One region of the Bacillus sp. JZ109 genome, then DNA from elsewhere that is predicted to be linked to it. Evidence: riboswitches for the same ligand, from Rfam matches in the RefSeq annotation. Region 1 holds a riboswitch; the other holds the start of a gene.
What was found. A riboswitch is a leader RNA that binds a small molecule or an ion and turns the genes downstream of it on or off. The one in region 1 is predicted to bind S-adenosylmethionine.
Positions count from the first base shown of each region.

Region 2: linked by a shared signal. The riboswitch ahead of M1D94_RS15345 (bifunctional homocysteine S-methyltransferase/methylenetetrahydrofolate reductase) and the one ahead of M1D94_RS01135 (5-methyltetrahydropteroyltriglutamate--homocysteine S-methyltransferase) in region 1 are both predicted to bind S-adenosylmethionine.

Region 1 covers NZ_CP096388.1:206,091-219,179, reverse strand. Annotated here, with positions in the region: gene M1D94_RS01180 (DUF4352 domain-containing protein) at 1-499, shown strand, start outside; gene galE (UDP-glucose 4-epimerase GalE) at 574-1,593, opposite strand; gene M1D94_RS01170 (CcdC protein domain-containing protein) at 1,822-2,295, shown strand; gene M1D94_RS01165 (sensor histidine kinase) at 2,313-3,536, shown strand; gene yxjL (two-component system response regulator YxJL) at 3,523-4,179, shown strand; gene pepT (peptidase T) at 4,229-5,461, shown strand; gene M1D94_RS01150 (hypothetical protein) at 5,566-5,694, shown strand; gene M1D94_RS01145 (hypothetical protein) at 5,984-6,247, shown strand; gene M1D94_RS01140 (LURP-one-related/scramblase family protein) at 6,376-6,864, shown strand; SAM riboswitch class I at 6,930-7,036, shown strand; gene M1D94_RS01135 (5-methyltetrahydropteroyltriglutamate--homocysteine S-methyltransferase) at 7,118-8,251, shown strand; SAM riboswitch class I at 8,320-8,426, shown strand; gene M1D94_RS01130 (5-methyltetrahydropteroyltriglutamate--homocysteine S-methyltransferase) at 8,504-9,640, shown strand; gene M1D94_RS01125 (3-hydroxybutyrate dehydrogenase) at 9,692-10,465, opposite strand; gene M1D94_RS01120 (succinyl-CoA--3-ketoacid CoA transferase subunit B) at 10,482-11,132, opposite strand; gene M1D94_RS01115 (CoA transferase subunit A) at 11,129-11,845, opposite strand; gene M1D94_RS01110 (GntP family permease) at 11,869-13,089, opposite strand, start outside.
Region 2 covers NZ_CP096388.1:2,899,708-2,917,493, reverse strand. Annotated here, with positions in the region: gene iolX (scyllo-inositol 2-dehydrogenase) at 1-792, shown strand, start outside; gene M1D94_RS15420 (DinB family protein) at 844-1,353, opposite strand; partial or broken gene M1D94_RS15415 (LysE family transporter) at 1,403-2,063, opposite strand; gene M1D94_RS15410 (aminotransferase-like domain-containing protein) at 2,131-3,585, shown strand; gene M1D94_RS15405 (pentapeptide repeat-containing protein) at 3,593-4,231, opposite strand; gene M1D94_RS15400 (alpha/beta fold hydrolase) at 4,437-5,243, shown strand; gene cysC (adenylyl-sulfate kinase) at 5,271-5,870, opposite strand; gene sat (sulfate adenylyltransferase) at 5,867-7,036, opposite strand; gene M1D94_RS15385 (phosphoadenylyl-sulfate reductase) at 7,149-7,859, opposite strand; gene M1D94_RS15380 (2-phosphosulfolactate phosphatase) at 8,046-8,732, shown strand; gene M1D94_RS15375 (phosphosulfolactate synthase) at 8,729-9,487, shown strand; gene M1D94_RS15370 (YitT family protein) at 9,532-10,161, opposite strand; gene M1D94_RS15365 (mandelate racemase/muconate lactonizing enzyme family protein) at 10,257-11,372, opposite strand; gene M1D94_RS15360 (MFS transporter) at 11,381-12,649, opposite strand; gene M1D94_RS15355 (GNAT family N-acetyltransferase) at 12,761-13,609, opposite strand; gene M1D94_RS15350 (GNAT family N-acetyltransferase) at 13,615-14,064, opposite strand; gene M1D94_RS15345 (bifunctional homocysteine S-methyltransferase/methylenetetrahydrofolate reductase) at 14,155-15,993, opposite strand; SAM riboswitch class I at 16,083-16,200, opposite strand; gene M1D94_RS15340 (YajQ family cyclic di-GMP-binding protein) at 16,307-16,798, opposite strand; gene M1D94_RS15335 (CvfB family protein) at 16,897-17,786, shown strand, end outside.

The DNA.
Region 1 (13,089 bases):
CATTATTATCGGTAATATGATTGGCGGCGGAGGCGGCTCAGAAGCCACTTCCAAAACATCAAGCAGCAGCAAAGCAGAAACTGAAAAAACATACAATATCGGTGATACCGTAAAAACTGAAAAAACTGAAGTGACAGTTACGAAGGTAGAGGACAGAGATACTGTCGGTACTCAATATGTTGAAAAGAAAGCATCTGATGGTGGTACAATTGTAGCAGTTCAATATACAATTAAAAACGTATCTAAAAAGCCGATTAGCTCTTTTTCAATTCCAACTGTTAAATTAGTTGATGCTGATGGCACTTCTTATGATGCTGATATCGATGCTTCTTCAACCTATGCAACTGAGACAAAAGTTGACAACTCTAAAATATTAAGTGATCTAAATCCTAATATTAAAGTAACAGATGTGAAAGCATTTGAGGTGGACAAGGAAGCTTATGCAAAAGGCACTTGGAAACTAAAATTCAGTAATGATGTTATTGTGAAAATCAAATAACAGCTAACAAGGGTGCCTGTTCAGGCACCCTTGTTCTTTAAAAAAGGCCTTCTCTATTGAGAAGGCCTCCATTCTTATTCCGCACTCTTATACCCATTCACATTAGAAGACTGCCATCTCCAGGAATCAGCACACATTTCCTCAAGGCCGCGTTTCGCTTCCCAGCCTAGTTCCCGCTTGGCTTTCGCAGGATCTGCAAAGCATGTGGCGATGTCTCCCGGACGGCGGTCCGCAAAACGGTATGGAACCTCTTTCCCTGACACTTTTTCAAAGGCTTTGACCATTTCCAGCACGCTGTAGCCTGTGCCTGTTCCAAGGTTGTATGCATCGGCTCCTGTAGAGTTCAATACTTTTTCCAGCGCCTTGACGTGGCCTTCTGCGAGATCAACGACGTGAATATAATCGCGTACGCCTGTCCCGTCTTTTGTCGGATAGTCATTTCCGAATACGCTTAATTGCTCGAGTTTCCCGACTGCTACCTGTGCCACATACGGCATAAGGTTATTTGGGATTCCGTTCGGGTCTTCACCGATCCGTCCGCTTGGATGCGCGCCGAACGGGTTAAAGTAACGAAGCAGCGCAACGCTCCACTCATTGTCGGCTGTATGCAAATCACGCAATATTTGTTCAAGCATGAGCTTCGTCTGCCCATAAGGATTTGTCGCGCCTAATGGAAAGTCTTCCGTAATCGGCGATGTTTCCGGAACGCCGTATACTGTCGCAGATGAACTGAATACGATTTTCTTGACGCCGTATTTCTCCATGGCCTCGCATAAAATAAACGTTCCTGTCAAATTGTTATGATAATATTTGAGGGGAATCGCAACAGATTCGCCGACTGCTTTTAACCCTGCAAAATGAATCACAGCTTCGATTTCATTTTCAGCAAAAACGGAATCTACCGCTTCCCGGTCCAATAAATCCGCTTCGTAGAACGTTAAATCTTTTCCTGTAATCTCCTTGACACGGTTCAGCGCTTCAGCTGAACTGTTGGACAGATTATCAAGAACAACAATCTCGTAGCCGCTGTTCAATAGTTCAACACATGTGTGGCTGCCAATGTACCCGGCACCGCCAGTAACAAGTATTGCCATGATGTAAACCCTCCTAAAAAATGACCTGTTTTCATTATATAGTGTTTAGAACCGGTCCACATCCATTTTTAAGAAGTTTAATCGTTTATTAATAGTTTTTTCATATATTATCAGCATTTTCATACCTTTATGCAGCGCGAACAAGTATAGCTGCTGAAAAATCAATCTGCCGGTTGACGTTTTCCTTTCCCTTTTTCGCTATGCTTAATGCAGAAAGGATTTGATGACATGGCGATGAGCCCATATATTTTTATTGTATTGATTCTTATTATTTTATCGATGTACCGAGAGAAAGCTGTCAGACCCGGGAAGTTGCTGATCATTCCGCTGCTGCTCTTATGGGGCGTATCAGCATCGTTTCAGCCGGCGTATTTTCATTCCGTATTACATGTGGCGATCAGCGGCATTTTATTATTAATCGGGCTGGCCTGCGGGTTTGGCATTGGGAAGATGGTAAATGTGCGGATTCACCCGGAAACCGGAAAGGTCACTTCACGCGGCTCACTTGGGAGTGTTATCCTCATTCTAGTGATACTTTCTTTGCGCATGGCCGCGAGAACATGGCTGCCTGAGAGCAACGAGATGTTTATTGCCATTATTCATTCTATGTTCTTCGTTCCCCTCGGCACCATCACAGCCCGCAACATCATGCTTTACAAAGCATACAGACGGCTGACCGCCGGCAAAGTATCCATTCAATAACCGAAAGAAGGACCAGCATGAACGGACAAACTCCGGCTCGGCACTACTACAAGAAGCTTGTGCCGAGCCTTATTCTCATTTTGAATTGCATACAATTTTTATCTCATCCAACTAAGGCTGATCCCATTTTGTTAGCATTTGTATTTGCGGTATACTTAGCATTCATTTGGATCATTCCCTATGTGGCATCCACCGCTGTTAGTTTGAGCATATTCATCGGGCTTTGGATCCTGACCGTTTTTCTTTGGGCTGTTTCCGGCCAAGAGCAGGGAGCCGCCTTTTTTTTACTCGTATTTTTAATGGTTTATGCAGCCATAAAGCTTCCTGCACGGCTGTCTTTGATCCTTACAGTGTGCCTAATTGGGGGCAATGCTTTCTTTTTGTATTCTGTTTTTGACAGCAGCTGGGACGATATCATCAGCAACATCTCGATCATGATCGGACTCTACGTCTTCTTCTCCTCCATGCGTTTCAGACGAGAAGCGAGAAAGGAGGCTGAACGGAATCATGCTGAATTGGCAAAAATGCATGTGCAGCTGGAGCATGCTCATAAAGAACTCCAGAAAGCGCATGCAGAGCTGCAGGAGGCTTCTGTTCTTTCATTAAGGTACGCGGTCCTTGAGGAACGTACAAGAATCGCCCGCGACATTCATGACAGTATCGGTCACGAGCTGACTTCTGTGATTGTTCAGCTTCAATCTCTTCCCTATATCCTCAAAAGCAGCAAGGAGGATTCAGAAAAAGTCATTCAAAATGTACTGAGTGTCGCCAGGGAATGTCTTCAAGAAGTACGGTCTGTCGTTCACCAAATGGGCCGTAGTGAATCGATGGTGGGGCTTACCGCTTTGCGGGGGCTCATTCATCAAGTGGAGGAACGGAGCGGCTTGCACGTTTCTTTAGATACTGCCGGACTGTCAGAAGAGTCTTGGCCTCCAAACGTGAGCGAAACGATCTACCGCATCTTGCAGGAAGCGCTGACCAATATCATTCGTCACGCTGACGCTTCTCATGCGGCGGCCGTCATTTCTAACGACAAGTCCCATCTCTATGTCACAATCACCGACGACGGACAATTCACCGGCAGCCTTACTTATGGATTTGGCCTGACAGGAATGAAAGAGCGCGCAGAAAAAGCAGGCGGTTCCCTTACTTTCAGTGCCGTACAGCCGAGCGGCCTGAAAATTGAGCTGTCATTGCCGCTCATGACAACGAATAAGGAGCAAAAAGATGAACAAAGATAACATACGCGTCGCGCTTGCCGATGATCAGCCGCTTGTGCGTGAAGGTTTCCGCTACGTCATCAACGCACAGACGGATATGACGGTTTCTGGTGAGGCCGGCGACGGTTGCGATATTATAGCACTCGCAAAACAAACAAAACCCGATGTCATCCTCATGGATGTCCAGATGCCGCATTGCTCAGGCATCGAAGCGGCGAAAGACATTATGTCCGCACTTCCAGATACAAAGATAGTCATTTTAACCACCTTTGACACGGAGGAATACGTATTTGAAGGCATCCGTGCGGGCGCAGTCGGCTATCTGCTGAAGGATACACTTCCTGAAGAGTTGATAGATGCGATTCGCGCTGCGGCCAGAGGCGAGGCGATTTTCCGTACAGTCACAGCTGCTAAAATTATCAGTGAGACATTTCGGGCGAAGCAACAGCCCCATCCAGAAGAACTGGCAGAGCCGTTCACCAAAAGAGAGCTTGAGGTTCTTCAGCAAATGGCCTTCGGACTGAGAAATGAGGATATTGCTGAAAAGCTTTTCGTCAGTGAAAGCACTGTGAAAACCCACGTGCACCGCATCCTGCAAAAATGCAATGCCCAAGACCGGACACAGGCAGTCGTATTTGCCATTCGAAACGGTATTGTGCAATAGAAATCTCTCATCCCGCCATGCTAAAATAAGACAAAGGAGATGATTGGAAATGAAAGAAGAAATCATTGAACGGTTTACTACATATGTAAAAGTCGACACACAGTCCGATGAATCCGTTGACACTTGTCCTTCCACACCCGGCCAATTGACATTAGGAAACATGCTCGTTGATGAATTGAAGTCCATCGGCATGCAGGATGCAGCCATTGATGAAAACGGCTATGTCATGGCAACTCTTCCCTCCAATACTGAAAAAGACGTGCCGACAATCGGCTTTCTCGCTCACGTCGACACCGCTACAGACTTTACCGGCAAAAACGTGAATCCGCAAATCATCGAAAGCTATGATGGAAAAGACATCGTTCTCAACAAACAGCTGCAGGTCACCCTGTCACCTGATCAATTCCCTGAGCTGTCCGGCTATAAGGGCCATACACTCATCACCACAGACGGCACCACCCTTCTCGGCGCAGACAATAAGGCCGGTATCGCTGAAATCATGACAGCCATGGATTACCTCATCAAACACCCTGAAATCAAGCACGGCACAATCAGAGTCGCCTTTACGCCTGATGAAGAAATCGGAAGAGGGCCGCACAAATTTGATGTGAAACGGTTCAATGCATCCTTTGCCTACACGGTTGACGGCGGGCCGCTCGGCGAGCTTGAATACGAAAGCTTCAATGCCGCTGCCGCAAAAATTACGATTAAAGGCAACAACGTACATCCCGGAACAGCTAAAGGGAAAATGATCAACTCTGCGAAAATCGCGATGAAGCTGAACAGCCTGCTGCCGGCAGACGAAGCGCCTGAATATACGGAAGGCTATGAAGGCTTCTATCACCTGCTGTCGATTCAAGGAGACGTAGAGGAAACAAAGCTCCACTACATTATTAGAGACTTTGACAAAGAGAATTTCCAAAACAGAAAAGAAACAATGAAGCGTGCCGTTGAAGAACTTCAAAACGAATACGGGCAAGACCGGATTCTGCTGGATATGAACGACCAATACTACAACATGAGAGAGAAAATTGAACCTGTCATCGAAATCGTCAACATTGCCAAGCAAGCAATGGAAAACCTCGGCATTGAACCGAAGATTTCCCCCATCCGCGGCGGCACCGACGGATCGCAGCTGTCCTACATGGGGCTTCCGACGCCAAACATCTTTACAGGCGGGGAAAACTTCCACGGCAAATTTGAATACATCTCAGTTGATAATATGGTCAAAGCCGTAAATGTCATCGTGGAGATTGCAAAGCAGTTTGAAGCGCAAGCATAATGCCAAAAGCCAGTCCAAAAAAGGACTGGCTTTTTTGTGTGAAAATGAAACATTTTAAACGCGTCCTCCGTAAAACAAGTATCAACAAATGAGGAGGAAAAACAATGACAAAACATGCAATCGCTGCAAAGAGTCTCTTGAAAAAATGGATCATTTCCAGGCCGCTTAACATGCAAAAGAAATCCAGCCCATTTCAAAAAATTAGAAAAATGTTCAAACGCTTCTTCAAATAAAACATTCAAATCCCCTAAATACAATCCGTATTCACCCGTACCGCCCAAATGCTCCGTAATTTGGGTTTTTTGTGTTCAATTCCGCAAAATAGGGTATAAACCAAACAAGCAAGAATACAGCACCCAAAAACAGGCAATTCGAATTACTCAAACTTAGGTTAAAAGTTATATAAAGGAATTTATTTTATCGTCGATAGTAACTATAGAACCAATCATCAACAAGAGCAAACAGCGTGATTCAAGACTATTTTCAGGTCATCAGGTTATACTGTTTTAGAGGGACAGTTTCTTGTTATTTATTGATTTAGAATTTTTTGAATACTTTTTGACTTTTTATCCGTACAATAGAGAGTACCAAAACTTTTTTTGGGAGGTATGTAATATGATCCTATTTATTATCATCGCATTATGCGGCTATCTTCTTTTTTCTTTCAGCAAGGACAATCGCCGCAAACCGCAAAAGACAAGCCCTCTGCCAGCAGCCGCACCTCATCACAACAACCTAATCGACCTTGACGCCATCCGCCAAAAACGCCGGATGCATCTTTCCTAATTCTATATTTCAAATGAAAAGGCTGCTGAATCACGCAGCCTTTTAAAATTGTTTTGATTTAGAGCCTGAAACCTTTTCGCCACCTATCCGTAATTTCATACAAGGCAAACCCAAAGGAGACTTCAGCAATGATCGAGTTATTTATGAAACAAAAAATGTTCTCATTTAAAGATGCATTTCACATTTATGACCGGGATGAACAAGAAACATTCAAGGTGGAGGGGCGTTTTTTCTCGTTAGGAGACTCATTACAAATGACAGACTCATCTGGGAAAACGCTCGTTTCCATAGAACAAAAACTAATGTCTTTATTGCCGCGCTATGAGATTTCAATTGGCGGGAAAACAGTTTGTGAGGTAACGAAGAAAGTAACGTTTTTCAAACCGAAATTTGTGATTTCCGGGCTTAACTGGGAAATCGATGGTGATTTATGGAGGGATGAATTCCAGCTGACGGACGGGGAAAATGTCCGGATGTCAGTGAGCAAAAAGTGGCTCAGCTGGGGTGATTCCTATCACTTGCAGATTGCAAACGAGGAAGATGTTCTGATTTGCACTGCCATCGCTATCGTGCTTGATATGGTTTTATATAACGATGAAGATGAAAGTATTCTCTAAAAAGCATTGACAATTGATCCAAAAGTAATAATATTAAGATAATTGAAATCTGAATATGAAGTTGTACCTTATCAAGAGAGGTGGAGGGACTGGCCCTATGATACCCGGCAACCGCTGTTTCAAACAGAATGGTGCTAAATCCTTAAGAACATTGCGTTCTTGCAGATGAGGCGGAGATTTGATCATTCAAGCTCTTCCTTCACAAAGGAAGAGCTTTTTACATGCTCAATATTTCAGAAAAGAGGCGAATAACATGGCTCAACAAACGAATGTTGCAGGACAAAAAACAGAAAAACAACGCAAAGCACCTTTCCGCGCCGATCATGTCGGCAGTTTGCTTCGTTCCGTTCCGGTAAAGCAAGCCCGGCAAAAAAAAGCGGCTGGTGAGATGACAGCAGAACAGCTTCGTGATATCGAAAATCAAGAGATCATCCGCATCGTGGAAAAACAAAAAGAAATCGGTCTCGATGTAGTAACAGACGGGGAATTCCGGCGTTCTTGGTGGCATTATGACTTCCTGGAAGGGCTTGACGGTGTGGAACCGTTCATCCCGGCTGAGGGGATTCAGTTCCATAACACAAAAACGAAAGCGCGCAGCATCAAAGTGACGGGAAAACTCGATTTTACGAGCCACCCAGCGCTTGCTGATTATCAATTTTTACATGAGATTGCCGGTAACGCGACGCCAAAATTGACCATTCCCAGCCCAAATATGCTGTTTTTTGGCGAAAAGGCGGATAAAGGGATTTATGACGATCAAGAGGAATATTTTCATGACCTGGCTCAAGCATACAAAAAAGCAATCAAAGCCTTCTATGATGCTGGCTGCCGTTATCTCCAGCTCGATGATACGTCATGGTCTCTCTTCTTTGAGGAAAAAGGCAGAGAGGTTGTCCGGGCGCTCGGCGGCGATCCAGAAACATTGCCATCCATATTTGCCAAAACAATTAATGATGCCGTCGCAGACCGGCCTGACGATTTAACGATCACAATGCACATTTGCCGCGGCAACTTCCGCTCAACCTGGGCGGCATCAGGAGGGTACGACGCTGTAGCGGAAACGATTTTGGACGGCTTAAACCTTGACGGCCTTTTCTTGGAATACGATGATGACCGCTCCGGAAACTTTGATCCGCTCCGTTTTGTGAAGCGCAAGGATCTGCAAATTGTGCTCGGCTTGATCACATCGAAATACGGCGAGCTTGAAAATCCTGAAGATGTGAAACGCCGTATCAATGAAGCCGCGCGTTTTGTCAGCTTGGACCAGCTATGCCTGAGCCCGCAGTGCGGTTTCGCCTCTACAGAAGAAGGCAACCTTCTGACAGAGGAGCAGCAATGGGCAAAGCTTCGCCATGTCATCGACATTGCCAACGATGTGTGGAGATAATCTATCATTGACAGAAATAGAAAATGTGTGAATAATAGATACTATCAGAAAATTTCATAAAAAGGTTTTCCTTATCAAGAGAGGTGGAGGGACTGGCCCTGCGATACCCGGCAACCGCTGTTTAACAGAATGGTGCTAAATCCTTTAGAGCAATGATTGCTCTTGAAGATAAGGTTGAGATTGTCACGCAAGCTCTTCCTTATCCAAAGGAAGAGCTTTTTTACATTTGAATGGAAAGAAGGAATGGACAACATGTCACAACAAACAACACCCGCAGAACAAAAATCACTTCAAAGAAAAAAACCGCCGTTTCGCGCGGATCAAGTCGGAAGCCTGCTAAGATCTGAGCCCGTCAAAAAAGCGCGGCTGCAAAAAGCGGCCGGCGATATTACGGCTGAGCAGCTTCGCCAGATCGAAAACGATGAAATTATCCGCATTGTGGAAAAACAGAGGGAAATCGGCCTGAACGTCGTGACAGACGGTGAATTCCGCAGAGCATGGTGGCACTTTGATTTCCTGGAAAACTTAGATGGCGTTGAGCCGTTTACTCCTGAGCAAGGCATTCAATTCCATAACGTACAGACAAAAGCACGCGGCATTAAAGTCACAGGCGATATCGACTTTTCAACACACCCAATGCTTGAAGATTACTCATTTCTCCATAGCATTGCCGGTGACGCGACGCCAAAGATGACCATTCCAAGCCCGAATATGCTGTTTTTCCGCGGGAAATTGGAAAAAGGTGCATACAAAAACGACTATCACCTTTTCCAGCATGATGTATCCAAAGCATATAAAAAAGCGATTCAAGCGTTTTATGACAGAGGCTGCCGCTACCTCCAGCTTGATGATACAGCGTGGGCCGTTTTCTTATCAGAAAAAGGCTTAAAACAAATCGAAGCGTTCGGAACAACGCCTGATGAGCTTCGCCAGCTGTTTGCGAAATCGATTAACGACGCGATAGCAGACCGCCCGGATGACTTGACGGTAACCATGCATATTTGCCGCGGCAACTTCCAGTCCACTTGGACAGCGGAAGGCGGCTATGACGCAGCAGCCGAAACCATTTTTGACGGCTTGAATCTTGACGGACTTTTCTTAGAGTATGATGATTCACGCTCAGGCGGATTTGAGCCGCTCCGTTACGTAAAACGGTCTGATCTTCAGCTTGTTCTTGGCTTAGTGACATCTAAATTCGGTGAGCTTGAAAATCCGGATGACGTGAAACGCCGTATCGAAGAAGCGTCCCGTTATGTAAGCTTAGACCAGCTTTGCCTCAGCCCTCAATGCGGATTTGCTTCAACTGAGGAAGGCAACAAGCTGACTGAAGAACAGCAATGGGCGAAGCTCCGCCATGTGGTTGAGATCGCTAATGATGTTTGGAAATAAGAAAAGAAAAAACACACTTGATTCCCTAGCGGAGCAAGTGTGTTTTTTATGTCATTGTGCGGTGTAGCCCCCATCAAGGACGACAGCCTGCCCAGTGACGCCCTTCGCCTTCTCGCTTGCCAAAAACACGGCATAATCCGCAATTTCCTTGACGGAAAGCAGTCGCTTTTGCGGCACAAGCGGAAAAATGACTTGTTCAAGTACAGAGTCGTAAGGGACATTTCTAGTTTTTGATAGATCGCTAAGCTGATTGCGTACAAGCTGGGTATCGACATAACCCGGACAGAGCGCATTGACTGTTATGCCGTGGGGCGCGCCTTCCAGCGCCCCTACTTTTGTGAGTCCAATGACGCCGTGCTTGGCGCTATTATAAGCGGATTTCCCTGCAAAGCCGACTAATCCATTAACAGACGCGATATTAATGATTCTGCCAAACTGCTGTTTTTTCATGATCGGAAAAACATGCTTCATTGCAATAAAGGGGGCCGTCAGCATGACCTTGATCAGCTGTTCAAAGGTGTCTGTCGGAAACTCTTCAATCGGAGCGACGTGCTGAATACCGGCATTGTTCACCAGAATATCCAAGCGGCCGTATTGTTTTTGGATGACGTTCACCGTATCAGCAACTTGCGCTTCCTTTGTCACATCATACGGAATGGCCGCCGCGTCAAAGCCTTCTTCTGCAAGTTTGGAGGCTGCTTTTTCACATGCTTCCGGACGGAGGTCTGAAACGATGACGCTGGCACCTTCCCGGGCGAATTCTCTTGCCATTTCGAATCCGATTCCGCCGGCAGCCCCTGTCACCAAGGCGACTTGTTTTCTCATGTCAAACACCTTCCCATTAAGAATTGAGTACAGACTGGCTTACAGCGAAATCAGCTTCTGTTTTTTCATAAACCTCTTCAATTGTGACACCATCCTGAAGCTCCGTCAGTGTCATGCGGCCGTTCACAAAATCAAATACAGCCAAATCCGTAATCAGCCTGTGCACGACTTTCTGGCCTGTCAGCGGAAGGGAGCATGTTTTTTTCACCTTTGATTCACCATGCTTATTGACGTGCTCCATGATGACAACGATCCGTTTCGCCCCGTTGACGAGATCCATAGCGCCGCCCATCCCTTTTACCATTTTGCCCGGGATCATCCAATTGGCCAAATCACCCTGCTCCGAAACCTCCATTCCACCAAGAATAGCCAAATCGATATGCCCGCCTCTTATCATCGCGAATGACTCAGCGCTGTCAAAATAAGAGGCGCCCGTCACTTCAGTGATCGTTTCCTTTCCCGCATTGATCAAATCCGCGTCTTCCGTTCCTTCCAGAGGATAGGGGCCAATTCCGAGCAAGCCGTTTTCCGACTGAAGCATGACGTGAACGCCGTCGGGTATCTCATTTGCGACAAGCGTCGGCATTCCAATCCCGAGATTCACATTCATGCCGTCCTTGATTTCTTGTACAGCCCGTTTGACCATTCGTTTTCTCGCTTCCTTCACTTGGCCTCACCCTTTCCCGATGCTTGCTGAACTGTTCGTTTTTCAATCCGTTTTTCTTGGCTCGCGCCAAGCACGACATGCTGTACGTAAATTCCCGGCGTATGGATGTGATCTGGATCGAGCTCTCCTGCTTCCACGATTTCTTCCGCCTCGGCAATCGTGATCTTGCCTGCCATGGCGGCAATGGGATTGAAATTTCTCGCCGTTTTCCTAAAAACCAAATTGCCCATGGTGTCCGCTTTCCACGCTTTGACGATCGCCACATCGCCGGTAATGCCTCGCTCCAGCACATAAGTCCGGCCGCCGAATGTTTTATGTTCTTTTCCCTCGGCTATGGAGGTGCCGACGCCTGTCGCCGTATAAAATCCCGGTATGCCTGCACCGCCTGCACGAATTCTCTCAGCGAGCGTTCCTTGGGGAACAAGCTCGACCTCAAGCTCTCCGCTTAAAAACTGCCGCTCAAAAATTTTATTTTCACCGACATAGGAAGCAATCATTTTCTTGATTTGCTTGTTAGCCAGAAGCAAACCAAGCCCCCAGTCATCGACTCCGCAGTTATTGCTGACAACGGTTAAATCCTTTACTCCCTGATCTCTTATAGACAAAATGAGCTGTTCAGGGATGCCGCACAGCCCAAACCCTCCCGCGATCAGCATATCCCCATCATGAATCAGTTTCGCAGCTTCCTTGCTTGATGACAGCACTTTTCCCATATTGATGCTCCTTTCGTTTTCTTCTACACTAGACCAGTCAGGCTGTAAATCGCGATTACAGCAAATACGGCAGCCGTTTTAATGAGCGTGATCGCAAAAATATCGCGATAGGATTGCCGGTGTGTCAAACCCGTCACGGCCAGAAGCGTGATAACAGCGCCATTATGCGGCAGTGTGTCCATCCCGCCTGATGCCATTGAAATGACCCGATGCATCACCTCTGGCGGAATATTGTAAGCCTGAATCGCCTGTAAGTATTGTTCTGACATCGCGCTTAACGCAATGCCCATTCCTCCTGAAGCCGAGCCGGTGATTCCCGCCAGCGCAGTTGTCGTAACGGCGCCATTTACAAGCGGATCGGTAAAAGTATGTGAAATTCCGCTGCTCAGCTTATGAAACCCCGGCAGCGCGGCGATAATGCCGCCGAACCCGTACTCGGCACCCGTATTCATAGATGCCAGCAAGGCGCCGCCAATTCCTTCATTCAGCCCTTCCTTCAATTGGGCAAACACACTTCTCCAATCAAATAAAATCGTTGTGATGATGCCAATCACTAAAGCAATCTCCACCGACCAAATAGCAGCCGCTGAAGAAATATCAAGCCTGCCGAACTCCTTTAATCCTATGGAAGAAAAATCAAATCCATTCGGATACCACTTTGGCAGGTAAATGGTGAAATATTTATTCACTGCACCGACGAGAATAAGCGGGACAAAGGCAAGCGCGTGCCGAATCGGGCTTTTGTCCGGTTCAGCCGCGGACTCAATCGATTCAGGAGCAGGAGCATTCTGCGAATCAAAACCGCCATAACCTTCGCCAGATGCCTGCGCTTTCTTCCGCCTTGATTCCAAATAGAGCATCCCAGCTGCCAGCACAATCACTGCGCCCATCAAGCCCAGCCAAGGGGCGGCATAAATGTCTGTTTTGAAAAACGACGTCGGGATGACATTTTGGATTTGCGGCGTTCCCGGAAGTGCGTCCATCGTAAACGTAAAAGCCCCTAAAGCAATCGTTCCCGGGATGAGGCGTTTTGGTATGTTTGCTTCTTGGAACATGTTTTTCGCAAAAGGATATACGGCAAATACGACAACAAACAGGCTGACGCCGCTGTACGTCAAGACAGCGCCCATCAGCACAATGGCAAGTATCGCTCTTTTTGCCCCGACAAGCCGGACAATTGTTTTCGCGATTGATGCCGCAAGCCCGGCCATTTCAACGACCTTTCCAAAAATGGCACCGAGCAA
Region 2 (17,786 bases), 1.4 Mb from region 1:
CATGGTGATATGATCATCAAAGCAGCTGAGAACGGCAAACAGATCTTCGTTGAAAAACCGCTGACATTAAGCCTTGAGGAATCTAGAGCAGTGTCTGAAAAAGTGAAGGAGACAGGTGTCATTTGCCAAGTCGGCTTTATGAGACGATTCGATCCCGCATACGCAGATGCCAAGCGGCGGATTGACGCGGGTGAAATCGGCAAACCTATCTATTATAAAGGCTTTACGCGCGACCAAGGCGCGCCTCCCGCAGAATTTATCAAACACAGCGGTGGAATTTTTATTGACTGTTCCATCCATGACTATGATATTGCCCGTTATTTGCTAGGGGCGGAAATCACTTCTGTTTCAGGACACGGCAGGATTCTGAACAATCCGTTTATGGAGCAGTATGGTGATGTGGATCAGGCGCTGACGTATATTGAATTTGACTCCGGCGCAGCGGGGGACGTCGAGGCAAGCAGAACCTCTCCATACGGACATGACATCCGGGCGGAGGTGATCGGGACAGAGGGCAGTATTTTCATAGGGACATTGAGAAATCAACATGTGACCATCCTATCGGCTAAAGGGAGCAGTTTTGATATCATTCCAGACTTTCAAACTCGTTTTCATGAAGCCTACTGCTTGGAGCTTCAGCATTTTGCCGAGTGTGTCCGTGATCGAAAAACACCGATTGTGACAGATATTGATGCGACGATCAATTTAGAAGTGGGTATCGCCGCAACCAATTCCTTTCGAAGCGGCAGGCCGGTACAGCTAGATGTGAAGCGCGCTTATACAGGTATGTAAAAGCTAACATGTTGCATTTGAGGCTTTCCGCCAAAAAAAAGCAAGGACATTTTAGCCCTTGCTTTCTCTTTTCTCATATAAATAGTACATATAATCAGTAGGTACTCCTGAATGGCCCAGCTGTCTCAGCATGGCGGTTACGTTCCCTCTGTGGTAAGTGCCGTGATTGACGACATGCAGGATGGTGTCTGCATAGGTTGATTCCAGTGTACCTAGTTTCGGATGCTGCATTGTGAAGGTCTGTTCTAAGTCCGTCTGGCGGCTGAAGAAATCATGATACTGTGACTCCAGCTCGGCAGCGTGCTGTTTAATCGCTGCCATATTACCTTGCGCGGACTCTAATTTGCCTGCGCTGTCTATAATCTCTTGGTAGGCCACTCCCGAAAGAACATTCAGCCAAATGTAGTCAGCCCTGCACATATGAAGCAGCACGTCGCTGACAGAAGGAAATACGCTCTTTACTTCTTGGCAGGCAGTTTCCTCCGGCAGGTTTTCGATATGGGTAAATATTTTCTTGTTTGCCCAAGAATGATAGTCATAAAACTGTTTTGCATCAGTCATCAGCATGCCTCCTTTTCTAAGAAATTCGTTTTTTTCATCTGTTTTTCCTTCAATTGCAAAAGAGTGACACCCCAAAATATCCTGCCGCTGCCCACATTACCGCTGCAGAGCATTTGTTTACGATCAGCATAAGCCTGCCGCTCGTATCTATCGTCTGAAACAACCGGCCCGCTATTGCAAGGCTGATAAACCAAATCCAAGACACAGCGATGCAGGCGGCCATAAAGAGCCATTTCTCAAGCCCCGAATATTGAAGAGAGCTCGTGCCGATGACGCCGATCGTGTCCAGAATGGCATGCGGGTTTAAAAGAGAAACTGCGGCCGCAAATGCAACTTGCTTTTTTGGTGTGAACGTATGTTTCTCGTTTTGGCTTGTGTTCGGACGGCTGTTCCAAGTCACCCAGCCCATATAGAGCAAAAATAAAAATCCGCCGGCCATCATGACTGTCTCAAACACAGGCAGCTCCTGCACAATGACAGACACGCCCGCAACGGCTAATACGATTAACAGGGTATCGCAGACTGAAGCACTGATGACAGCTGGGAGAGCCCGCCAAATATGCTTTTGCCACGCGCCTTGCTGAAAAATAAACACATTCTGCACTCCCAGCGGCAAAATTAAGCCAAACGCGAGCACAATTCCGTGAATGATTGCATTCATGCTGAAAAACTCCCTTCACATTTTTTTCAATCATAAGAGAGATTGTCACTAAAGTCTCCAGCCATTTGGTTGGGTTAGGAACCAGCCAAATGTATAATGTGTAAAAAAGGGGGGGCATGACCTTGTCGCAATGGCAGCCAAGCCGAAAGTCGGATGTTCCGCTGCATCGGCAGATCGAACAATATATGAAAGACAAGATTCTTCACGGAGAGTGGGCTGTAGGGACGAAAATCCCCTCACAGAGAACGCTGGCCGACATGTTTCAAGTCAACCGCAGCACAGTCACAGCAGCCATAGATGAACTCACGTCTCAAGGCTTGTTAGAGGGAAGAAGAGGCGGCGGTACGAAGGTTGTAAACAGTACTTGGAGCGTGCTGGCGGCTGAGCCTCCGCTTGATTGGAGCGATTACGTCCGTTCGGGCATTCATCGCGCCAATTCTTCCATCATTCAAGCTATTAATCAGAACGAACCAAGAGCGGATATCATCAGATTAGGAACTGGAGAACTTTCACCGGATCTTGTGCCTGCTGACACAATTGGACGGATGTTTCAGCAAATCAATCTGGGCGTCCTGTCTTTAGGATATGAGCAGCCGAAAGGAAACCGTAAACTGCGGGAGGCAGTGGCCGACCATTTAAAAGGAAAGAAGATCCATGTGTCACCGTCTGCAATTTTAATTGTGTCCGGTGCACTTCAGGCACTTCAGCTCATCTCAATTGGACTTTTAAAACGAGATTCTGTCATTTTGACGGAGAAGCCGTCCTACCTTCAATCCTTGCATGTATTTCAATCAGCTGGGATGCGGCTTCGCGGCTTGCCGATGGATGATGAAGGGGTCAAAGCGGGGCTTGTTTCTTCTAATCGAAAACAATATGGAGGACAGCTGCTTTACACGATTCCGTCGTTTCATAATCCGACAGGCACAGTCATGTCAGAGCAGCGAAGGAAAGAGATCATCAGCCTGTCAAAAAAAGAGCAGCTGCCCATCATTGAGGATGATGCGTACGGTGATTTATGGTTTGAAGAAAAACCTCCGCAGCCGTTGAAAGCAATGGATCATGAGGGCAATATTCTGTATCTGGGCACGTTTTCCAAAACGGTTAGCCCCGGTCTGCGAATCGGCTGGCTTGCCGGTCCGGAGCCGGTTATTGAAAGGCTGGCGGACATTAAAATGCAGACAGACTACGGATCAAGCGGCCTGTCCCAGTGGGCGGCTGCCGAGTGGCTGTCACAGGGGTATTATGAAGAGCATCTGACTTGGGTACGCAGGAAGCTTAAAGAAAGGAGAGACGCCGCCGTTCATTTTCTCGAGCGGTATGCCGGGGACATTGCCACGTGGCGGATTCCCGCAGGCGGCTTTTATATTTGGGTGACATTTCACAAAAACCTGCCTGTCAGCCGTTTCTTTTATGGATTGCTGAAACGGCAGGTGCTTGTGAATCCCGGCTACATTTATGACGGTGAAGACCGAAACAGCATCAGGCTGTCATATTCCTATGCATCTCTTGGAGATTTGGAAACTGGCATTAAAGCGGCAGCTGAAACAGCACGCCGCCTGATGATGTCCTAAGCTTTGGTTATACGATGACAGCTCCCAGTGCCCTGGCGAAGGCAATCGCATGCTCAGGTGCGATTTTGCAGCCTTTCAATTTGTCGAGGGAGACATGAAGCTGTTCAAAACGGCACGTGCTGATGTCCATGTTTTGAAGGGATGTGCCGGTAAAGCTGGCGCCTTCCAATTCGCATCCGTCAAAGTGTGTCTGCTGGAGCACCGTATCGCTGCATTCACTTTGCATAAGAGCACAGTGATCAAATCGAACTTGTTTCATATTTGAATACGAAAATGAGCTGAAATGTCCGTGGCATTCCTCGAATGAAACATTCCGCAGCGTTGCTTCCGCCACATTCATTCCAACCATTTTTGACTGCTTAACTGAAGTTCTGTGAATGACAGCCCCGCTGAAATCGGCGTTTGATAAATCGCACTTTTCAAAGATCACATCGGTCAGTTCAATATGCCGAAAAGACACATCGATAAAGACGACATTTCTGAATACCGTTTTTTCAACACAGAGTCTTTCAATATCTTCGCCGCAGATGGTACAATCTTCAAACAAATGCATGCTGATTACATCATCCTGCGTCACGGCATCATGAAAATCTGCGGTTTGCAGGTTTTCCGGTATGTTTGGTTTTTGAATTGCGATTTTATTCATGTGATGACATCCTTTGCTGCCCGAAAAACAGAGGCTTCCGGGTTCAATTTAATAGATCGTTAAGGAAATTGATACATATAGTAAATCGTGAAAAGCCTTTTCTTGGTACAGCAGCCCGCTTGTTTTGTAAGCATAAATGGAAAGCTTCCTATACGTCAAGGCGTTTACAGGCCGAAAAAGCCAAAGGGAACAGGAGGAATGCGGAATGGGGCATTACGTCAAAACCGAGGAGTATGTGACACTGTTTGTAGAGGATATCGGACATGGAAGGCCGATCATCTTTTTGCACGGGTGGCCGTTGAATCATAAGATGTTTGAATATCAAATGAATGAGCTTCCGAAAAGGGGATTTCGTTTTATCGGCGTTGATTTGCGGGGATATGGGCAATCTGACCGCCCTTGGGAAGGCTACGATTATGACACGATGGCCGATGATGTGAAAGCAGTCATTTATACGCTGCAGCTTGAGAATGCGATTCTTGCCGGTTTTTCAATGGGCGGCGCCATTGCAATCCGTTATATGGCAAGGCATGAAGGAGCCGATGTTGATAAGCTGATTTTACTGTCTGCGGCGGCCCCCGCGTTTACAAAACGCCCGGGTTATCCGTACGGGATGAGGAAGCAGGATATTGACGATATGATTGAATTGTTCAAAGCTGATCGGCCCAAAACACTGGCTGATTTAGGGAAACAGTTTTTTGAGAAAAAAGTGTCTCCAGAGCTTAGACAGTGGTTTCTCAATCTGATGCTGGAGGCCTCCTCCTACGGGACGATCCACTCGGGCATCGCATTAAGAGACGAAGATCTCAGAAAGGAACTTGCTGCAATCAAGGTGCCGACGCTGATCCTGCACGGGAGAAAGGATAGAATTGCGCCGTTTGATTTTGCGAAAGAATTGAAGCGCGGCATCAAACAGTCGGAATTGGTTCCGTTTGCAAACAGCGGGCACGGAGCATTTTATGAGGAAAAAGAGAAGATCAACAGTTTGATTGCGCAGTTCTCCAACTCATAAGAAAAAACCCGACATTGATCGGGTTTTTTATATAATTCCTCTGTTTTGAAGTGCGTTAATGATGAGATCAGCTCCATCGGAAATAGAGGTCTGGTCTGACTCAATGATGAAATCGGGTGAAAGCGGCGCTTCATACGGAGAATCGATCCCGGTGAAATGTTTGATCTCTCCGTTTCGCGCTTTTTTATAAAGCCCTTTTGGATCGCGCTGTTCACAAACATGCAGCGGGCACTTCACATAAATTTCGAAGAACTCACCTTTAGGAAAGAGTGCTCTAACCATGTCCCGATCCTCTCTGAATGGAGAAATAAAAGCCGTTAAAATCATTTGCCCGCTGTCGACAAACAGCTTCGCCACTTCTCCGATCCGGCGGATGTTTTCAATCCTGTCACCAGTCTGAAATCCAAGATCTTTGTTTAAGCCGTGGCGGATATTATCACCGTCAAGCACGTAGCTCTGAATGCCCTTGCGGTAAAGCTTTTCATCGACTGCATTGGCCAGCACCGATTTTCCGGAGCCGGACAAACCTGTAAACCAAAGGACGCAGCTTTTGTGTCCGTTTAAGGACTGTCTGTCAGACTTTGAGATGGCAGCGGGATGCCAAATGATGTTCGGATTGTGTGTCATTGCAATTCCCCGCTGTTTTGTTTGATGGCAACAGGCTGTTGGTGAAGTCCCTTGATCAGCACGGCTGCGACCTCAGGCCGGCTGAATTCTTTAGGCGGCTTTTTGCCTTGGCGGAGAAGCTCTCTCACTTTTGTGCCTGATAAGTGGATGTGGTCTCTTGAGCTGTGCGGACATGTTTTGGAGGTGCCCATGTTTCCGCATTTTCGGCAATAAAAGCTGTGCTCAAAAAACATCGGCTTGATGCCCAGCTCTTCCTCTGTGAATGATTGAAAAATATTTTGGGCGTCGTATGTTCCATAGTAGCTGCCGACACCCGCGTGATCACGGCCTACAATAAAATGGGTGCAGCCGTAATTTTTTCGGACGAGCGCATGGAAAATCGCTTCCCGCGGACCTGCATAACGCATGGCGGCAGGGAAAACCGATAACATGACACGATCCTTTGGATAATAGTGATTAAGCAAAGCCTGGTAGCTCTCCATTCTGATATCGCTTGGGATATCGTCTGACTTTGTTTCTCCGACAAGCGGGTGAAGCAGCAGACCGTCGACCGTTTCTAATGCTGTTTTTTGAATGTATTCATGCGCTCTGTGAACAGGGTTCCTGGTTTGAAAGCCGACAATCGTTTTCCAGCCGAGTTTTTGAAAGGCTGCTCTTGTTTCTGCGGGCGTTGCATAAAACTGTTCGAAAGATTTGTCAGGCAGGCGGCTGACCGTGATAGGCCCTCCGATATAGTAATCTGGGCGCGCCAGCAATTTTTTTACGCCTGGGTGGGCAGGATCGTTTGTTTTAAAAACAGACAGTGCTTCTTGTGTTTTATCAGGCTGGTATATATCGGTGACTGTGATCATGCCGTAGGTAACACCGTCTTTCACAAGCTTGACGTGATCTCCGGCAGACAGCTGTTTTGCTGTTTTTTCTCCGACAGGCAGCGTAATCGGCAGGCTCCACGGCAAGCCGTTTGCCAGCCTCATTTCCTTCACAACACGATGATAATCTTTTTCTCCCAAAAAACCTGTTAACGGGCTGTATCCGCCGATCGCGATAAGCTCCAGATCACTCAGTGCAAGCTGATCCAGCTCTGCTTGGCACGCGCACCCTTCAAAATGGCATGCGGGATCACAGCGGTTGATTAATACCCCTCCATGGGGTTCGTTTCCATTCAACGTGTTCAACCTCCAATTATACGTTTCCTTGTTTTCTTTTCTGCGGTTAATGAAAGTTTGACATCAGCGTCTCAACATCATTTCGATTCTCACATCAAGAACCTGCCATCCGCTATTCTTGATGCAGGCCGCATTCTGTTTTCTCCCGTCCGGCCCATCTTCCAGCCCTCTCATCGTTCGGGTCCGGGGAAGGCAATGTACACATTTCACAGCCTATGCTCGGATAATGTTGATCGTGCAGTTTGTTATAAGGCAAATTGTGCAGGCGGATGTACGTCCAAACGTCATCCCATGTCCAGTGGATGAGCGGGCAAATTTTGATGAGCTTAAACTTCTGGTCCAGGTTTACGTATTGAATATGCTTTCTCGTTGGCGACTGCTCCCGGCGCAGTCCTGAAATCCAAGCTGTCATGCCGGACAGGTGCTTTTTGAGCGGTTCAATTTTCCGCAATTGGCAGCAGAGGTTCGGGTTATGCTTCCATAGCTCTCCGCCGTACTTCGTCCCCTGTTCTGTTAAGCTCAGCTCGGGTTCGAGCATCTGGATTGCAAATCCCGGATATCGCTCTTTGACGGTCTCGATCAGCTCATATGTTTCCTGAAAATGAAGCCCGGTATCCAAAAAGATGATGTGTGCGTTTTTGTTGATTTTTGATATTAAGTCTAGAAGCACCATTCCTTCTGCGCCAAAGCTGCATGCGTACACAATCTTTTCTCCGTACGTTCGGTAAGCCCACTTCAACACATCGAGCTCATCGATCAATTGATCCGTTATCTGTTTGGACAGCATGTCGTTCCATGTGTCATATGTGATGGTTTCGTTCAACGTTTTCCCCCCGTTTGCATCTGCTTTTTTTATCTATTGATCGAGTTATAGGCAGACTATTCATTTTTTGCATAAAGGTTCAGGGTTTTTACGTGCCGCGCCCGCCTAAAATGAGGTGCGGAACCATTAAGAGCCCGGCTGAATATGCTTTTTAGCAAAATGGTTTTATGCCCAAGGAGAGGTAGTATGCCGATAGCCATTTATCAGGGGCATCATCATTCGCTTGCCCCGGCGGACATTAACATCGTCATTGATGTCATCAGAGCTTTTACGGTCGCCCATTATGCGTTTATCGGCGGGGCGAAAGAGATTTTGTTGGTCCGGACAGCTGATGAAGCCTTTGCGCTGAAAGACACCTATCCGGATTATGTTTTGACGGGAGAGGAAAAGGGGGTCGGTATCAGCGGATTTGATTTAGATAATTCTCCAAAACGTATGGCTGGGCAGGATATGGCGGATAAGCGCCTAATCCAGAAAACAACAAACGGCGTCACAGCAGCATTGGGGGCGCTGAACGCAAAGCATCTGTTCGTAACTGGATTTTCCAATGCCAAAACAACGGCAGAGCATGTGAAAAAGCTCGCCGCAAACGATTGTGTCGTGAACATTGTGGCTTCCCACCCATCAGGTGATGACGATATGGCGTGTGCGGAGTATATCAAAGGCATCATTGAAGGGACAAATGCGGTAACGGCTGAGGAGGCGATTCAAAGAATAAAACGCTCTTCTGTTGCGGAGAAGTTTTTTGACAGCCGCCAGCCATTGTTTGATTCGGAAGACATCGTTTACTGTACAAAAGAACTGACGGGCGATTTTGTGATGAAAGTGAAACAAGATGGAGAAGTTCCAACGATAGAGAGGGTCATAATATGAATGATTTTTCACTAGAATTGCCAGTGAGAACAAACAAGCCGAGAGAAACCGGGCAGTCCATTTTAATTGATAACGGCTATCCCTTGCAATTTTTCAAAGATGTCATAGCCGGAGCGTCCGACTATATTGATTTTGTGAAATTCGGCTGGGGCACATCATTACTTACGAAAGATCTTGAAGAAAAAATCAGCACACTGAAAGAACATGACATTACATTTTTCTTTGGCGGCACACTGTTCGAAAAGTACGTAAGCCAGAAAAAAGTGAATGAATTTCATCGGTACTGCACCTATTTCGGCTGTGAATATATTGAGATTTCAAACGGTACGCTCCCGATGACAAATAAAGAGAAAGCGGCTTTCATTGCCGATTTTTCTGATGAATTTCTTGTGCTCAGTGAGGTGGGCAGCAAGGATGCGGAATTAGCAAGCCGGCAAAGCTCTGAGGAATGGCTTGAATATATCGTTGAGGATATGGAAGCGGGCGCGGAAAAAGTGATTACAGAAGCCAGAGAAAGCGGAACGGGAGGGATCTGTTCCAGCAGCGGCGATGTCAGATTTCAAATTGTTGACGACATCATTTCCTCGGATATTGATATCAACAGGCTGATTTTTGAAGCGCCTAACAAAACGCTTCAGCAAGGGTTTATTCAAAAAATCGGGCCGAATGTGAATCTGGCCAATATTCCATTTCATGATGCCATCGCGTTGGAAACGCTGCGTTTAGGGCTAAGATCCGATACCTTTTTTCTGTAAAATAGCGGCTGCGGGGCTCTCGTCGTGAAGAGAGCCTCTGCCTATTATTTTTTATGGCGGTACATAGGCGTGAGATAGGGAAGTGAGGTCAGACGGATGTTGTAGATGAAGTCGATGACTCTTGTCGATATCACTTGGCATATGAGGGCTTGAATGACGATGCCCCAGTCAATAATAGACGCGGTGACCATAAAAATGATGCAATTCATGATGAGCAGGATCGTTCCGGGATTCCCACCGCGGTAGATAGAAATCATCAGAGCAAGTGCTCCGAACCCTCCGTTTGAAATTTTATATTTGTATAAAAGTCCGATGCCGAGTCCCAATAACACTGCGCCGCTTGCCAGATCAAGCCACAGATTAGATGTGATATCCGGAAAAACCGCATCAAAGATCAATACCGAGACAGAGGTGACGGTGATAGAAGCGAGGGTGCCGGTGAATGTTCTCATCTCCAGCCATTTTAAAGCGGTAAAAAGCATTGATACATTCACAGCCCACACTGAAAATCCGTGGGGGATTTGAAACAGATAATGCAATAGCACCGCAATACCTGCTGCACCGCCTGTTGGAATATCATGCGGAAATAAAAACAAGGACATGCCGAGTCCCTGTAGTACGCCGCCTACGACAATCATAAACGTAAGTTTTGCTTTCATCAGCAGTTCAGCCATTAAGTCATTTGCTCCTTTATGAAAAGACTTGTCCGCTGTTTTCATTTTATGAGGCTGTCCATTATTTATGTCTCAAAATAAAGAAATGGCCCAGCTTAATATGCTGAGCCATCCCACTTGTAGCGATTGACGATCTCCATATTGATCTCTGTTCCAATGCCTTTTCCTTTCGGGATGTGGACCATTCCTTTTGAAGGCTGCAGGCTGACGAGATCTGTAAAAGGATTCTCCATGACGTCCCACTCGATCGGTTCAATGTGATCGTTCTTCATTTTAGACCATGGGGGCAGACAGGCTTGTGCAAATAAAGCATAGAGTCGTGAGAGCGATCCGTCATATGCATGGGCGGATGCTCTGACGCCGAAATAACGCGCGAGCTGGAGGCAGTCCCGAAACTCATCAATTCCGTTGACATGCATGACATCGGGCTGAATGATATCCAAACAGCGCTGTGAAAGGAGAGGCACATATTGCGCCGGGCCTTTCATGTTTTCTCCACCGGCAACAGGAACAGACAAACGGCTTCGAAGCATAGCGTAATCCTGCGGGTGATCAAAGGGCAAAGGCTCCTCAAGCCAGCCAATGTTCGTCCATTCGGAGAAATAGCGCTCCCATTTAAAAGCCGCAGCGGCATCGTAGCTTTGGTTTGCGTCCAGAATCATCGTAATGGAGCTGCCTGCTGTATGCTGCAGCGCATTGATGTGCCGGACATCCTCCTTGAATGAAGTCCCGCCAATTTTGACTTTGATTTGCTCAAACCCTTTTTTCAACTGGGCTTCAACATTGGAGACTGAGCGGCTGATCCATTGCGGGGAGTCTGAGTACGATTGAAAAGACGCGTACACAGGAATCTCCTCTCTGTATCGCCCGCCCCATAATTCGCAAACCGAACAATCCGCAGCTTTGGCTGCAATCTCTGTCAGCGCCATGCTTACAGCGGAGGCCGCCCGCTGGTGCCATTTTTGAATCGTGCGCACTAATGACAGGCGGCTGCCGGCCTGTTTTCCCAATAGAAACGGGATGATCCGCTTCGTAAAACCGACATGGAGAGCAGGGAGCCAATCAACGCATTCTCCCCAGCCGTCTATCCCGCTTTCGGTGATAATCCTAATGAGATAACAAGTCCGATATCGTTTAAACCCATTGGCATCTCCGTATGGCTTTTCTAATCGGTGAAATAGCGGAAAGGTTTCAATCCGTACAATTTTCAAACTGGGTGCTACCTTTCCTCAGCGGGCTGGAGCCGATTGCCAGCCATTTTAGGGTCTTCTTTTTCTTTTGTTTCTTCATTGTTTTGCTTCACATGGATGAGCATCATCACAAGAATCCCGACAACGAGAGTCAATCCCGCGATGCTTAAAAACATGCCGGGTCTGGACCATTGCATCAGGCGGCCGAAAATCGGAGGACCGATCGCTACCCCTAAGAAACGTACAGAGCCGTACAGCGAGGTGACAAATCCCCGTCTTTCTTTGCCGACAGCCCCGGTAATAAAACTGTTCACACAAGGAAGGACAAGACCTGAGCCTATACTGCTCAGTACAAGAACACTGATAAAAAGGACAAGATTTTCAATGAATGACAGTGCCGCGTAGGATACGGTCATGAACGCCAATCCAAGTACGATCAGCTTTTTCATTAACGATTGCTTTTGCCCGATTTTGCTTCCTGTTGTATAGGACGTCACACACATAACCAAAAGCGGGATCGCTAAAATCAAGCCTTTCTTCACGCCGTCGGTGTCGTATGTTTTTTCAAGAACATCTGAGAGATAAAACAGGATGCCGAATAAAGTAAACAAACAGGTCGCACCTGCTAAATAAGCGGTAAACAGCCATCTGCCTTCGTGTTTAAAGACACTTAACAGCCCTTTTGCATATTTTCCGATTGGTGGCGGTTCTTTTTCCTTTTTCTTTTCTTTAATAAAAATCCAAGTCAGTACGATCGAAATGATACAAAACACAGGAAAGGCAAAAAACGCGCCATACCAGACAAGCAGGGCGATCAGCGAGCCAATGATCGGCGATAGCACTTTCCCCATGCCGTTTGAAGCTTCAACAAGGCCGAGCACCTTGCTCTCCTGGGCGCCTTTAAACAGATCTCCCGTCAGTGCCATGGCAATTGGGCCGGTTCCGGCTGCCCCGATTCCCTGTAACGCTCGTCCTGCCATGACCCAAGGATAGGCATTGTCAAAAAAACCTGCCGCAAACCCGGCTAACAAACCGCCGGCACCATACAAAATTAAGCAGGGAATAATGATGACTTTCCTTGAGAATCGGTCTGCGAGATAACCGACAATCGGAATCGCAAAAGCTGCAATCAAGGAAAATACTGTGATCACGAGACTGACTTGAAATTGTGATAAATGAAGTTCAGATTTCATTTTTGGCAAAATCGGAATAAGCATCGAGTTTCCTAGGGTTAATATTAAAGGGATTGAACCGATTGCTACAACCGTCATTCCGTTATTTTGTTTTGATGATTCCATCTCAGAGCACACTCCTTTTCTTCTGCTTAGAATGTCCCTGATGGCTTCGTTTATTCAGCGATCAGACAGCAAAAAACCGAACAGAAGATACCTGTTCGGGAAAAAAGAGGGTTAACCGAGAGCCTGTGAAATCAAAGCATATAAGTGTCCATTTTGAATAGGCGCTTTTTTCTGATAAAACAAAAGCGGAGGTTCATCATCTTTACGAAATCCCATTTCTATCAGGCTGTCATGCAGAGACGTGTGTTCACTCGGTATATCGATTCGCATCGGCCCTTGTTTGCCGGCCGCCAGCCTGTTAATTATTTGTGCTGCAACATCTGATGATGCAGCGATGATAGGGCCGAATTTCAAATTGGCCGGTGTCTGTACAGAAAGTCCGTAGCCAATTAGCTGTCCGTCATGATTTCTGGCGATGATACATTCGCATGAAGCAGAAATAAGCTGCTGCAAAAGATTTGATCGATCTCCGCCAAAGGCTTCCAGATCCGCCGCGGTTAAGTCGTGAAAGTCTTGTTCTCTAAAGGATGTCAGTTCAGCATCAAGCTTTTTTGTATAAGGTTGAAAACTGTGACAGCTGTACTTTCGCACTGAACCTGCCGTATGAAAACCTGCTTTTTCATAAAGCGGCAAACCTTCTTTTGTGGCGCAAAGCCTGATGGCGGTGTTTTCACCCGCTTGGGGGATACAGGCGTTTACCATACGCCGGCCGAGACCGAGCCGTTGATATTCTTTGTCCACGATCACGAGGCCGATAGAAGCAAGCCGGCCAAACAAAAACAAGCCGATGCAGGAAATAATATCACCGCTGACATTTTGATAGCCGAAAAAGCGTCCTTGCTGGACAAGCAGTGCCAGCTCTTGTTCGCCGTAATCCGGCCACCCGGCTTGCCTGCAAAGCCGCAATAGACTAGGGATATGTTCTTCATGAAGCTTAATCAGCTTATCGATTACCCTCATACAGATCACCTGCTTGTTTCGAGTTTTTTATACATGATGATATGAGTGCCTATGCCGGGAATCTCAAACGGTTCGCCGAGTACTTCCCACCCAAGCTTTGAATAGTAGCCTTTCACCTGGCTTCTGGCATTGCACCAGACTGCCTGAACGCCGTTCTTTGCCAGTTTCTCTTCCGCGTGTTTGATCAGCGTGCTCCCGCCTTTTTGATCGCGATATCCTTCAAGCGTTGCCATGCCTCTCAGCCGATATGCTGGGGATTCTGTTATTAATGGCTGATTTTGCGGGGAAAAAGAAGCGATGCTGATCAGCTTTCCTTCAAAAAATGCGCCGAGATGAAAGGAGCCTTTTGCATGATCCTCTTCATATTTGCATTGTTCAATGGATTGATGGGGACGCAGAATGCGGTGCCGGATTTCATATGTATCTTCCGCGGAAATGGTTTTGACTTCGAGCATAATGTTCCTCCTCATGACTGTTTTTCTATATCGTAACACGAATCCCGTTGAAAAAGACCGCCCGATTGGATCAGACAGTCTTTTAAGGGATTAATGCAAAAAGATATTTTGGCGCTGCTCATCTTTTTGCTGAATATAGGAAGTGAGCTCGGCGGTTAAGTCAGATCTGAGGAAAGGCGTTATCAAGTAGATGCCGTTAAACAGCTCGCATGCCGTATCCAGCAGGGAGCGTGCAATCGCAAGGCCTTCCGCCTTTTGCTTTTCTTTATCTTCACCGGCATGGGCCATTTTTTCGCGAATCGTATCAGACAGCTTAATGCCGGGAATTTCATTATGGATGAATTCGGCATTCCGGCTGCTTGTCAGCGGCATGATGCCGATATAGATCGGCGTCTTCAGATGTTTTGTTTCGTTATGGATATCGACAAGCTGCTGCTCGGAATAGACAGGCTGAGAAACAAAATAATCTGCGCCGCAATCTATTTTTTTCTCAAGCCGTTTTACCGCTTTATCCAGATGGCGGACGTTAGGATTAAATGCGGCGGCAACTGAGAAATTCGTTTTCTTGCCGAGCGGTTTTCCAGACAGAGACAGACCTTCATTGAATTGTTTGATCAGCCTGATTAAATCAAAAGATGTTAAATCATATACAGACGTCGCACCAGGAAAATCCCCAATTTTAGAAGGGTCACCTGTAATAGCAAGCACGTCATTCAGCCCTAACGTATCAAGGCCCATTAAATGTGACTGTAAGCCGATAATGTTACGGTCACGGCACGTAATATGGACAAGGGAACGCATATCGAGCTGCTGCTTGATGAGAGCGCCGCAGGCAACATTGCTGATCCGCGGGGTCGCCAGAGAATTGTCGGCGAGTGTCAGGGCATCGATTCCCGCTTCTTTTAATTCAGCAGCAGCGGACAGAAATTTGTCAAAGCTCAGTTTTTTCGGCGGATCCAGTTCTACGATAATAGAGCGTTTTTTCGCCGCGATCTCATCCAGGCCGGGCTCGGTTCGCTCGTGATGAACAGAAATGAATTCTTTCGCCCGGGTTTTGACTTCTTTTTCTGTAATCGGAGCTAGTCCGCCAACTGCTTCCGCCATCGCCCTGATGTGATTCGGCGTTGTGCCGCAGCAGCCGCCGATAATCCGCGCGCCTTGCTTACGGAATTCTGACGCGCTGTTTTGAAAATACGTGTCGTCTGTTTCATAGACGAGCCGTCCCTCTTCAAGCGAAGGAAGACTGCTGTTCGGATAAACGGATAAGAAGACGTCATCAAAAATCGGCACTTCGCTGAGCGCTTCAATCATGTGATAAGGGCCGAGGCGGCAGTTAATGCCGACGATATCAGCTCCGAGATCCGCAATCGAGCGCAATGCGTCAGAAAGCGGCGTTCCGTCCTGCAATACGCCTTGCTCGTGCATGGAGACATTGAGCATAATCGGAAGATCAGTCTCTTTGCGCGCGATTTTCAGCACTTCACGGGCTTCTTCCAAATCATAATATGTTTCTAACAGCAAGCCATCCGGCTCTTCATGCAGCAGCAGATACAACTGCTCGCGGAAGCTGCGCTTAATTTCGTCAAGACTGTACGCGTTTTTATTAAATGTCCGTATGCCGCCCATCGTTCCAAGCACGTATGCATCGCCTGCTGAAGCCCGCGCGATCTTTACGGCCTCCTGATTCATTTTTTTGATGTCATCCTCAAGCCCGTGTCTGGATAATTTAATATAGTTGGCCCCGTACGTATTCGTTTGAATAATGTTGGCTCCCGCTTCAACGTACGCTTTATGTATGCGCTGAATTTCCTCCGGCTTTGAAATATTGAGCTCCTCAAAACACCTGTCAATGCCATAGGAGTAGAGGAGTGTCCCCATGGCGCCGTCACCGATTAACACCTGTCTTTGCAAATCTTCTAAAAGTCCCATTGTCTGCCTCCTTTATTCACATCAGCAAGGAAAAAAGAGAAATAAAAAAAGTCCTCTTAAGAAGAAGACTTTGTCAGTGATTTTGTCTCTTCTTATCTTCCAAGCTGTTCGAGCTTGCTGGATTTAGCACCTTGGTCATGGCTGATCGCCATTACACCGGTTGCTGAAGCTTCGTCGGGCCAGTCCCTCTGCTTCTCTTGATAAGAACGGATATGAAATTTTCGTGTCAGGAAGTGCCAAAAGATACCTGGCGTTTTTCCCTTTCTCCAAATTTACCGAAAATAAAGACAATAATCAATAGGAATCAGAAAATTTATCTGAAATTTATAAATTGAACGTCAATTGGCAGATCTGCTCCCCGTACAGCTGAGATAATCTGCTGCAGGTCATCTTTGTTTTTTCCGGTGACACGCACTTGATCATCCTGCACCTGAGACTTTACTTTCAGTCCGGAGTTTTTGATGATCGTATTGATTTTTTTTGCGTTGTCCTTGTCAATGCCTTGAACAAGCTTTGCACGCTGGCGCACCGTTCCGCCTGACGCGTTTTCAACCTTGCCGTACTCAATGTTTTTTGTCGGTACGTTTCGTTTAATCAATTTGCTGACCAGCACATCTTTCAGCTGGCTTAATTTGAATTCGTCATCGGAAACGAGGATAAGCTCCTCTTTATCTAAAGAAATGTCGCTTTTGCTGCCTTTAAAGTCATATCGGGTACTGATTTCCTTCAGTGCAATTTGGATTGCGTTTTGCACTTCAGGCAATTCCACCTTGGATACAATATCAAATGAACTTTCTTTTGCCATATGAAAACCTCCATAACATTTAACTTATGTGTTGATTATAGTAGAATAAAGAGAAACTTCCAACAGAACAAAGAATCAATTTGTGATGATTGGAAAAAATGTTAACAAAATCCGCAGAGAATAAGCGGAACAGGAAGGACGATAGCATGAGACCAGGGCAGCAATTAACCTTGAGTATAGATCACCAAACCGACTTCGGTTACTTTTTAACCGATGGGGAAGATACGATTCTCTTACATAACAGTGAAATGACTGAGGATATCGAGGACAGAGACGAAGTAGAAGTCTTTATATACGTAGACCAGCAGGAAAGGCTTGCGGCCACGATGAAAATTCCGGTCATCAGCGCGGATGAATATGGCTGGGTTGAAGTGGTGGATAAAGTGGAAGATATGGGCGTTTTCGTTGATGTCGGTTTATCGAAGGACGCACTAGTCGCAACTGAGCATTTGCCGCCGTACGAAGATGTCTGGCCGCAAAAAGGGGACAAACTTTACTGTATGCTGAAGGTGACGAACCGGGGGCGCATGTTTGCGAAACCAGCGCCGGAAGATATCATCAGCGAACTGTTTACCGACGCTTCAGAAGATCTGATGAATAAAGAGCTGACAGGTACGGTGTACAGGCTGATCGCATCGGGTTCATTCGTGATCACGGATGACGGTATCCGCTGTTTTATTCACCCGTCAGAAAGAAAAGAGGAGCCAAGACTCGGTTCAAGAGTCACAGGCCGGGTGATTCAAGTGAAAGAAGACGGTTCAGTCAACTTGTCGCTGCTTCCAAGAAAACAGGATGCAATGTCAGTTGATGCTGAGTGCATTCTAACGTATATGAGAACGAGAAACGGTGCCATGCCGTACAGTGACAAAAGCCAGCCTGATGATATCAGAGAACGTTTTAATATGAGCAAAGCCGCCTTTAAACGCGCACTGGGCCATTTGATGAAAAACGGAAAAGTGTATCAGGAAAATGGATGGACATACGAGAA